4 regions of the Streptomyces fradiae ATCC 10745 genome follow, and region 1 is predicted to be linked to each of the others. Evidence: riboswitches for the same ligand, from Rfam matches in the RefSeq annotation. Region 1 holds a riboswitch; each other region holds the start of a gene.
The links. A riboswitch is a leader RNA that binds a small molecule or an ion and turns the genes downstream of it on or off. The one in region 1 is predicted to bind cyclic di-AMP.
Positions count from the first base shown of each region.

Region 2: another riboswitch for cyclic di-AMP. It lies ahead of CP974_RS01475 (LysM peptidoglycan-binding domain-containing protein); the one in region 1 lies ahead of CP974_RS26875 (M23 family metallopeptidase).
Region 3: another riboswitch for cyclic di-AMP. It lies ahead of CP974_RS29065 (C40 family peptidase); the one in region 1 lies ahead of CP974_RS26875 (M23 family metallopeptidase).
Region 4: another riboswitch for cyclic di-AMP. It lies ahead of CP974_RS11645 (LysM peptidoglycan-binding domain-containing protein); the one in region 1 lies ahead of CP974_RS26875 (M23 family metallopeptidase).

Region 1 is NZ_CP023696.1:6,143,227-6,145,418, reverse strand. Features, by position in the region: gene CP974_RS26880 (SGNH/GDSL hydrolase family protein) at 1-55, opposite strand, end outside; gene CP974_RS26875 (M23 family metallopeptidase) at 201-1,148, opposite strand; cyclic di-AMP (ydaO/yuaA leader) riboswitch at 1,151-1,311, opposite strand.
Region 2 is NZ_CP023696.1:343,229-345,420, reverse strand. Features, by position in the region: gene CP974_RS01480 (vanadium-dependent haloperoxidase) at 1-318, opposite strand, end outside; cyclic di-AMP (ydaO/yuaA leader) riboswitch at 757-924, shown strand; gene CP974_RS01475 (LysM peptidoglycan-binding domain-containing protein) at 928-1,662, shown strand; gene CP974_RS01470 (sugar phosphate isomerase/epimerase family protein) at 1,817-2,192, opposite strand, start outside.
Region 3 is NZ_CP023696.1:6,661,155-6,663,346, reverse strand. Features, by position in the region: gene CP974_RS29070 (hypothetical protein) at 74-367, shown strand; gene CP974_RS29065 (C40 family peptidase) at 504-983, opposite strand; cyclic di-AMP (ydaO/yuaA leader) riboswitch at 987-1,152, opposite strand; gene CP974_RS29055 (Rossmann-fold NAD(P)-binding domain-containing protein) at 1,787-2,192, opposite strand, start outside.
Region 4 is NZ_CP023696.1:2,634,858-2,637,049, reverse strand. Features, by position in the region: gene CP974_RS11650 (LysM peptidoglycan-binding domain-containing protein) at 1-666, shown strand, start outside; cyclic di-AMP (ydaO/yuaA leader) riboswitch at 927-1,099, shown strand; gene CP974_RS11645 (LysM peptidoglycan-binding domain-containing protein) at 1,103-1,807, shown strand.

The sequences.
Region 1 (2,192 bases):
TCGCCGTGTACGACCCGATCATGTCGTTCTCCCCCATCGTCGAATCGTCTGCCACGGCGAGACATCATCCTCCGCGGGATGTGACCTACGCGACCGTAGGGAGGGGTTGACTGGGCGTGATTTCCACCACCGCGCCGCTGCCCGGCACCCGTGGGAGGGTGCCGGGCAGCGGCGTGACGCGACGGCTCGCGCGGGGTGCGTCAGATGCTGACGCCGTGGCTGCGGAGGTAGGCCACCGGGTCGATGTCGGAGCCGTAGCCGGGGCCCGTGCGGACCTCGAAGTGCAGGTGCGGGCCGGAGGAGTTGCCGGTGGAGCCGGACAGCCCGATCTGCTGGCCGCCGCCGACCGACTGGCCCGCGGAGACGGAGAGGGAGGAGAGGTGGGCGTACTGCGAGTAGTTGCCGTCGGCGTGCTTGATGACGACCTCGTTGCCGTAGGCGCCGCTCCAGCCGGCGGACACGACGGTGCCCGCGCCGATCGCCTTCACGGAGGTGCCGGAGGAGGCGGCGAAGTCGACGCCGGTGTGGTAGCCGGAGGACCACATGGCGCCGGAGGCGCGGTACGGCGTGGTGACGCCGGCGGAGACCGGGGCGGTGAAGCCGGAGCCGCTCTGCGCGGGCGCCTGCTCCTCGGCCTTCTCGGCGGGGGCGGGGGCCGGGGTCTCGGGCTTGGGCTCGGGCTTGACCGCGGTACGGGCCGGGGTCTCGGCGGAGCGGGAGGCGCGCGCCTCATCGGAGTCGGCGGTGCGCGGGGCGGACTGGGCGCTGCTCCGGCCCTCGCCCTTGGCGCCGAGCGTGAGCTTCAGGCCCGGGTGGATGAGCGACGGGTCGTCACCGATGGCCTCGCGGTTGTCGGCGTACAGCTTCTTCCAGCCGCCCTTGACGTTCTTGTTGTGGGCGATTTTCGCCAGGTAGTCGCCGGCGACGACGGTGTAGACGCGCGGGGCGGGCTTGCCGGCCTCGGCGACGGTCGCGACGGCGGCCGTCTGCGCGGGGGCGGCGGCCGGGGCGGCGGCGGGGGCGGCGGCCTGCGCGCCGGTCGCACCGAGGAACGGGAGGGCGATGGTGGCGCCGCCCGTGCCGGCGGCGACGAAACCGCGGGTGATCGGGCTGGACTTGATGCGGCGGTGCTTACCCTTGGCGGGCATGGCGAATTCCTCTCCGGCGCCTGCGAGGTGAGCTGTCGGGTTCGGACTGGAGATGCCCGGCCGCGTGTTGGCGCGACTTCACCCCGAGCCGTGCGGGAATTCCCGTACGGCGAACTACCTGGTTCCCCCGCTCCTGCCACACGTGGATGGGTGCGAATTCCGGGGCGGCGGCAGGATTCGGCGATCCGCCCGGCTGAAACGGGACCGTAAACGAGTGGGGACGACGGGAACAAGCGGAAGGTTGCGCCGACGCTTTCACGGAGGGGAATCGGCCGGAGAGCGGCGGTCACTGTCCGTGGATTACGGATCATGAATTCGCTTGCCCGGCAGGGTTTTTCGGCGCCGCGGCCGGCCACGTTCCGTCACCGTTATGACGCTGCTCACGCGCGCGGGTCATCTCCCTTGTTTCCAGGGCGGGTTATGACGTAGACACTCAATACGGACAGAAGCACCAGAAGCGCATCTAGTACCCCATGGGACCTCAACTGGCGCAGAACAACGCCCCCTCCGCCTCCGGTCCCTGCCGCGAAGACGGCTGGAACGGGACAGAAGGGGCACGGGGCTGGTGAGACGCGATGGGGTCGGCGTCCTGGATCCTTCCCCTCATTCCCGTGGGGCCCGGTGGCGCGGACGGGAGCCGCACGGGACACAGCGACCGAGGCCGCGGGCGGAGGGAGGGCGGGGCGGGGCGGGGCGGGTGCCACAGGGGCACGGGCGGGCCGGGTGTCACGGCGCCCCGGGCGGTCGCTGCACGGGCGGGTGCGCGGTGGCGCGGCGAGCCCCGGGTCCGGACGCGTTTCCACGGGGTCGACCGGGACGCCCGGGGTCCGGCTGCTCGGGGGAGCGGGCCGCCGGGCTTGCGGGTGGCCGGGGCGCGGTCCGGGAGGGCGGAGCGGGCCGCGCCGGGGCCGGTGGCGGGCGGGCGTGACGGCGGGGGGCGGGGATGGGCCCGGAAGAGGCGGATGGGCCCGGAGGGGGCGGATGGGTCCAGGAGGGGGGCCGGAGGGGTCGGGGAGGGGGTGGACGGGGGAGCCATGTCGTATC
Region 2 (2,192 bases), 5.8 Mb from region 1:
GGCGGCGGCCACGGACGAGGCGGAGCGGGGCCCGCGCCCGTCCCAGCGGTAGGGCTCGTAGCGGCCCTCGATGCCGACCACCGCGTTGTACATGCCCGCCGAGACGACGGCGTGCCAGACGGCCGTCTCCGACGAGTTGAGGTCGCCCTCCGGGTCCACGACCTCGCCCGTCAGGCGGGCCCAGTCGGCGATGACGGCGCCGGGCGCCGACACGGCGGGCTCCGCCTGCGCGACGGCCGCCGGGACCGCCGCCGCGGCTGCGGTCAGCCCCAGCAGCGCCGCGGCGGCGGCCAGGGCCCGGCGAGGCGACGTCCTCACTGATGTCTTCTGCACGTGTTCGTCCCTGTTCGTTGCGGTTGTCGATCCCTGCTGTCCACCCTCGGCGCCGGTGGGTGCGCCGCAACCGCTCCGGTCCGCGCGAGCGCCGTCCGGGCACCACGGCCACCCGAACGGAGCCGAAAGGCGGGTGATCTGTCCGATTGGATAGCCTTTAAGCCTTTTGGGCTCTTTGGTGGAGGGGGCGTCAATTCGGCGCGGTTTGCGGCGTGATGGTGGCGTCACGCTCCGCAGATGTGCTCCGTGACGTCGGTCACGGGCGCGCGGCGGCCATATTCCCCGGACGCCTTGCGGGCGCGAGGAATTCGCCCCCGGAGGCCGTCCCAATCGATCTTCGAATGGAATTCCCCGCCTTGTTCCCGCGGCCGTACGTCGTTTACGGTCACCGTCATTCCGGAGGGAACGCCGAATCCTGCCGCTCTCCGGACTCCGCCACTCACACATTCACGCTCGGCAGGAGCGGGGGAACCAGGTAAGTCGCCGCACCCGGCATCCGGGACGGCTAGGGGTGAAGTCGCGGGCGACCGCGGCCGGGCAGCTCCCGCCCGAACCCGACAGCTCACCTCGCAGGCGTCGGAGAGGACACGACCCATGCCCGCACCGGGTAAGCACGCACGCCGCAAGCTCAGCCGCCTCAGCCGTGGACTCGTCGTCGCGAGCACCGGCGGAGCCGCCCTCGCCCTGCCCCTGGCCGGCGCGGCCACCGCCGCCCCCGCCGCGGCCCCCGCCGTGGCCGTCGTCGCAGCTCAGGCGCCTGCCGCGGCCCCGGCCGCCGCGCCGGCCGCCCCCGCCACCTACACCGTGGCCCTCGGGGACACCCTGTCCGGCATCGCCACCGACCACGCGGTCGGCGGCGGCTGGAAGAAGCTGTACGAGGACAACAAGGCGGCCATCGGTGACGACCCGTCACTCATCCGGCCGGGCATCGAGCTGAGCGTGGCAGCGGCGGCCCGCCAGGCCGCCGCCCAGCCCGCGGCCGCCACCCCCGTCGCCGCCAAGGCGTACGCCGACAACCTCGACGGCTGGATCAGGGAATCCCTGGACATCATGGCCCGGCACGGAATTCCCGGCAGCTATGACGGAATTCACCGCAACATCATGCGCGAGTCCTCCGGAAATCCGCTCGCGATCAACAACTGGGACTCGAACGCCGCCGCCGGAACGCCCTCCAAGGGCCTCCTCCAGGTGATCGACCCCACCTTCCGCGCCTACCACGTACCGGGTACGTCCCTCGACCCGTACGACCCGGTCGCCAACATCACCGCCGCGTGCAACTACGCCGCCGACCGGTACGGCTCCATCGACAACGTCAACGGCCCGTACTGATCCGACGGTCCATCGGACCGGGCACCCGGCATCCCGCCGGGTGCCCGGTCGCGCGCGTGGCCCCCGGGCCCGCCCCGCCTCCCACGGCCCGTCAGGAGCACCCCGCCGGGCCGCTTCCCCCTTCCGCGCTCCGACGCCCGCCGTGCCCCCGCCCTCAGGCGCCGCACGAGCGGAGGAAGCGCCGGGTGCGCGCCGCGATCGGGAGCGGCCGGTCCGGCGGGCACGGGTACATGTCCTGCTCCACGACGGCGAACAGGTCCACACCCAGCCCCTGTGCCGCCGCCAGCACCGGCTCCAGCGCCGGAACCCCGTACGGCGGCTCGCACATCACCCCGCGCCGCACGGCTGGCCCGAACGGCACGCCGTCCGCGACGACCCCCGCCAGGACGGCCGGGTCCACCTGCTTGAGGTGCAGGTAGCCGACGCGCTCCCCGTACGTCTCGATCAGCTTCAGGCTGTCGCCGCCGCAGTAGGCGTAGTGCCCGGTGTCGAGGCAGAGCGCCACCAGGTCCGGGTCCGTCGCGTCGAGG
Region 3 (2,192 bases), 520 kb from region 1:
GCCGGCGGGGCCCGTGGGGCCGATCGCGGGAGCCGGGGCGTGACCTGTGCGCGGGTGCGGCGTTGGTAGCGGTATGACCAAGACTCACCGTGTGCTCGCCGCCCTCGCCTTCGCCGCCGGGGCCTCCGCTCTCGCCGCGCCCGCCGCGAACGCGTCCGTCCTGCCGGTCGGTCCCGGCGCGCAGGGCCCCTCCCTCCTCAGCCAGGTGGACGACCTCGCCACGAGCGGCGTCGACGAGGAGTACCGCTCCCAGGTGCCCCGGGTGACCGAGCAGTTCGGCGGGCTGAGCGGCGTGCAGCAGCTCGGCCAGCTGCGGCAGGTGGTGGCCCCGGTGGCACCCGTGCTGGGGCTGGTGCCCGGCATCTGAGCCGGTGTACGCCGGTGCCCCGGACCTGGGAGGTCCGGGGCACCGGTGCGTCCGGGTGCCGGCGCCCAGCGGGCACCGGCACCGACGGCCCGGCGCGTCCGGGGCGGAAGCGTCCCGGAGGGACCGGGGGTGCGGGTCAGCGCACCCGGCCGTACAGGACCTTCTTGGTCCAGATCCGCTCCAGCTTCACCACCGACCCGGCCTTCGGGGCGTGCCAGACGCGGTTGTTCCCCGCGTAGACGCCCACGTGGTAGACGCGGCCGCCGGAGTGGAAGAAGACCAGGTCGCCCTTCTGGGCGGTGGACGCCGAGATGTGGCGGGTCTTGTTGTACTGCTGCTGCGCGGTGCGCGGCAGGTTCTTCCCGGCCTTCTTGTACGCGTACAGCGTCAGGCCCGAGCAGTCGAACCGGTTGGGGCCCACCGCCCCGTACTTGTACGGGGAGCCCTTCTTCGACGCGGCCACGTTGAGGGCCTTCGTCGCGTGGGCGGGGCCCGCGGCCTGTGCCTCGGGGGCGGCGCCCGGCGCGACCAGGGAGCCCGCGAGGGCGGCGATGGTCAGGGCCGAGACGGCACCGGTCCGGGACAGCACGGACTGGACGTGATTCTGCGCGGTCATGCGCAACCCTTCGTCATCCGCCTGCGAAGGATGACCTGTCGGGTTCGGGCAGGCGAAGTTGCCCGGCCGCTGACGCGGCTTCACCCCAAGGGACGGCCGTGGTGCGCACGTCCCGGTACTGCTGGGTCCTCCACTCCTGCCGATTACCTCGTGTCGACCAGATCCGGACGGCGGCAGGACTCGGCGTCCACCCGGACCGCCCCGCCACGGCGGCGAGGGCTTGTCGTCGTCAGGGATCTTGACCCATGAGGGGAGGGATCTTCGAACGGAATCGGCATTTTGTGAGACTCCTCACCGTTGGCCGATTCCGCGTGTCGCGTGTGGCCGGCGGGTTGCGGTGGCGCGTCCGCGAGGTGTGCGGCGGGCGTCCCGGGGCGGTTCGCCGCGGCCGGCTCGACGTGGGCGCCGGCCGGCCCGGCACGGGCGCCGGGCGGCCCGCCGCCGCCGTGGGGCCGGACCCGCCGACCGGTCCCCCGCACGCGAGACCGGGGCTCGCCGAACCGGTTCGGCGCCCACCCGGGCCGGGTGGGGCGCGGACGCCGTCGCCGTCGCCGGGACGGTCCCGGCACCCGCCCCGCGGCGCGCCGGGCGGGCACCGGGAACCGGGCGCAGCCGCCGCACGCCGCGTACGGCCGCGACGAGCCGGCGGGCCGGCTGCGGGCGCGGTGCCGAGCTGCCCGGCCGGTCGACGGCGTGCGTCCGGTACGGCCGGTACGGCTGGGCCGGTTGGGTCGGCGGAGGGCGGCCCGGAGGTGCCGCCGCGGACCCGTGGCGGGGCTGACCGCCCGGCGCCGGACCCCCCGTCAGGGCCGGGCGGCGAGGGCGGCGAGCAGCTCGGCCTCGCGCCGCGCCCCGAGGCCGGCGCGGCGCGGCCGGTCCAGACCCTGCTCGCGCTCCCAGCGCAGGACGTCGGCCAGCAGCCGCGCCGGGGGGCGGTGGCGCAGTCCCGCCGCGCGCGCCGCGGAGCCGTCGCGGGCGGACCAGCCCCGCCAGGCCGGGTCGACCAGCCACAGGGGAAGCGACTCGGGTCCCATGTACTCGCCGACGCCGTTGCCGAGGAGCCAGGCCGAGTCGGCCGCGACGAGCGGGCCGGTGTGCCCGGCGGCGGCGCGGGACAGGGCGAGCCACTCCCGGAACGGGACGACCGGGCCGACCGCGTCGTACGTGCCGGTGGTGCCGGCCCCGGCCGCGTCGAGCAGCCAGGCCGCG
Region 4 (2,192 bases), 3.5 Mb from region 1:
GAGTCCGACCCGACCGCCGTGCCCCAGCCCTCCGAGAGCACCGGAGCGGAGAAGGGCAAGGGCAAGGAGACCGGCAAGGGGGCCGACGCGGAGACCGGCGGGGAGGCCGGCGAAGGGGCGCCCGCCGCGCCGGAGGAGGCCCCCGCGGGCACGGAGGGCGCCGAGGGCTCCGCGGAGCCGGGCGCGGACCCGGCGGAGTCCGGCGGCCCGGCCGCCCCCGACGCGACGGCCGGCCCGACCGCTCCCGGCGGCCCCGCCACCGGCCCCGCCGCCCCCGGCGAGGCGCCGGCGGCCGGGAACGGCGCGGGCACCCCCGCGCCCGGCACCGGCAAGCACCGCGGCGAGCCGGCCAAGGAGGAGGCCGGCGCCGCCCCGGCCGTACCGGGCGGATCCGGCGAGTCGGGCGAAACCGGTGTTCCGGCCGAGCCGCGCGAAACCGGTGGACACCCCTCACGTGGTGACGGAACGGCACGTACGGGCGAGGGCCTGGCCCCCGACGGCACGTACACCGTCCAGCCCGGCGACAACCTCTGGTCCATCGCCGACACCCACGAGGTCCCCGGCGGCTGGCCGGCGCTCTACGAGTCGAACCGCGGCACCGTCGGAAGCGACCCCGACCTCATCCGCCCTGGCCAGAGCCTGGAGCTGGGCGCGAATCAGGGGTAGTTACGGGCTGAATGTCCGTTTCCTCGAAGTGAGACAAGAGTCTCTTCACTCCAACTCGCGCCCTCACGCCGCCCGATCGGTCCGCTTCCGCCCCTACCTGCGCAAACACCCTCACGAGGGAGGCTCGTAGGGGCGGATTGACCGGGATGTCTGACTTTGATCTCCGCGCGGGTCTGTGCGTACCGTCGATACCGCTCGCCAACGCGGGCCCCGTTCGACCGGTAACGCCGAATCCTGCCGCCGGACGACGGGAACAGTCGACGCTTCGAGCGCCGTAGGCAGGAGCGGGGGACCCAAGGTAGGTGCCGGGCCCGGTCGTCGGGAGACGAGCGGAACCGGCTCGGGGTGAAGCCGCGCGCCACCCGGCGCGCGGCCGGGCACTCACCAGGCCCGAACCCGACAGCTCACCTCGCAGGCGTCGGTGAGGAGATCCGCCATGCTGAATTCCGGCAAGGGCAAGCACCGCCGCCCGTCCAAGGCCGTCCGTCTCGCCGCGTTCGCCGGCATCACCGGTGTGGCCGTCGCCGCCCCGCTGATGGGCGCCGCGCCCGCCGGCGCCGCGACCGCCGCCGAGTGGGACCGCGTCGCGCAGTGCGAGTCCGGCGGCAACTGGTCCATCAACACCGGCAACGGCTACTACGGCGGCCTGCAGTTCTCGGCCTCCACCTGGGCCGCGTACGGCGGCACGCAGTACGCCTCCACGGCCGACAAGGCCAGCAAGTCCCAGCAGATAGCCATCGCCGAGAAGGTCCTCGCGGGCCAGGGCAAGGGCGCCTGGCCGAGCTGCGGCGTCGGCCTGTCCTCCGCCCCGTACGGCGGCGCCGCCCCCGAGCGCGCGGCCGAGCAGCCCACCACGCGCAGCGAGCAGCGCACGGCCCCGAAGGCCGCGCCGTCCGCGCCGAAGCCCTCCACGCCGAAGGCCGCGCCCAAGGCGGCGCCGAAGAAGACCGTGACCACGCCGACCGGGGCGAAGGTCGCGAAGGGCGACGGCGAGTACGCGGTGAAGGCCGGCGACACGCTCAGCAGCATCGCCGCGGCGGAGAAGGTCAAGGGCGGCTGGAAGAAGCTGTTCGACCTCAACAAGGACATCGTCGCGGACGCCGACCTCATCTACCCGGGCCAGCAGCTCCACCTGAGCTGACCTCAGGCGCGCCCCGCGGCCGGGAGACCGGTCCGGGGCGCCTCCGCGGTCCGGCCCCGGGCCGTCGCGCATCCCCCGTACGCGACGGCCCGGGGCCTTCCCCCTCCTCCGCGCCGCGCTTCCCGGCCGAGCGGCCGCCCGCCCCGCCCCCCGGGGCCGCCCGCCCGGCGACCGCCCCCCATGGCCGCCCGGCCACCGTCGGCCGGCCGCCCGAGGCGTCCGGCCGGGCCCCATACCGGGGCACATCCCCCCACGCCGGATGAGTGCGAGCCCGCTCAAGCCGGTTACCGTCCGGTAGGGAACATGGGCGTTCGCCCCGAACGCCCCGGCCCATCCGGTTTTTCGTCCCAGGGGGCGGGCGGTAGCGGGCCGGGGGCGCCCCGCC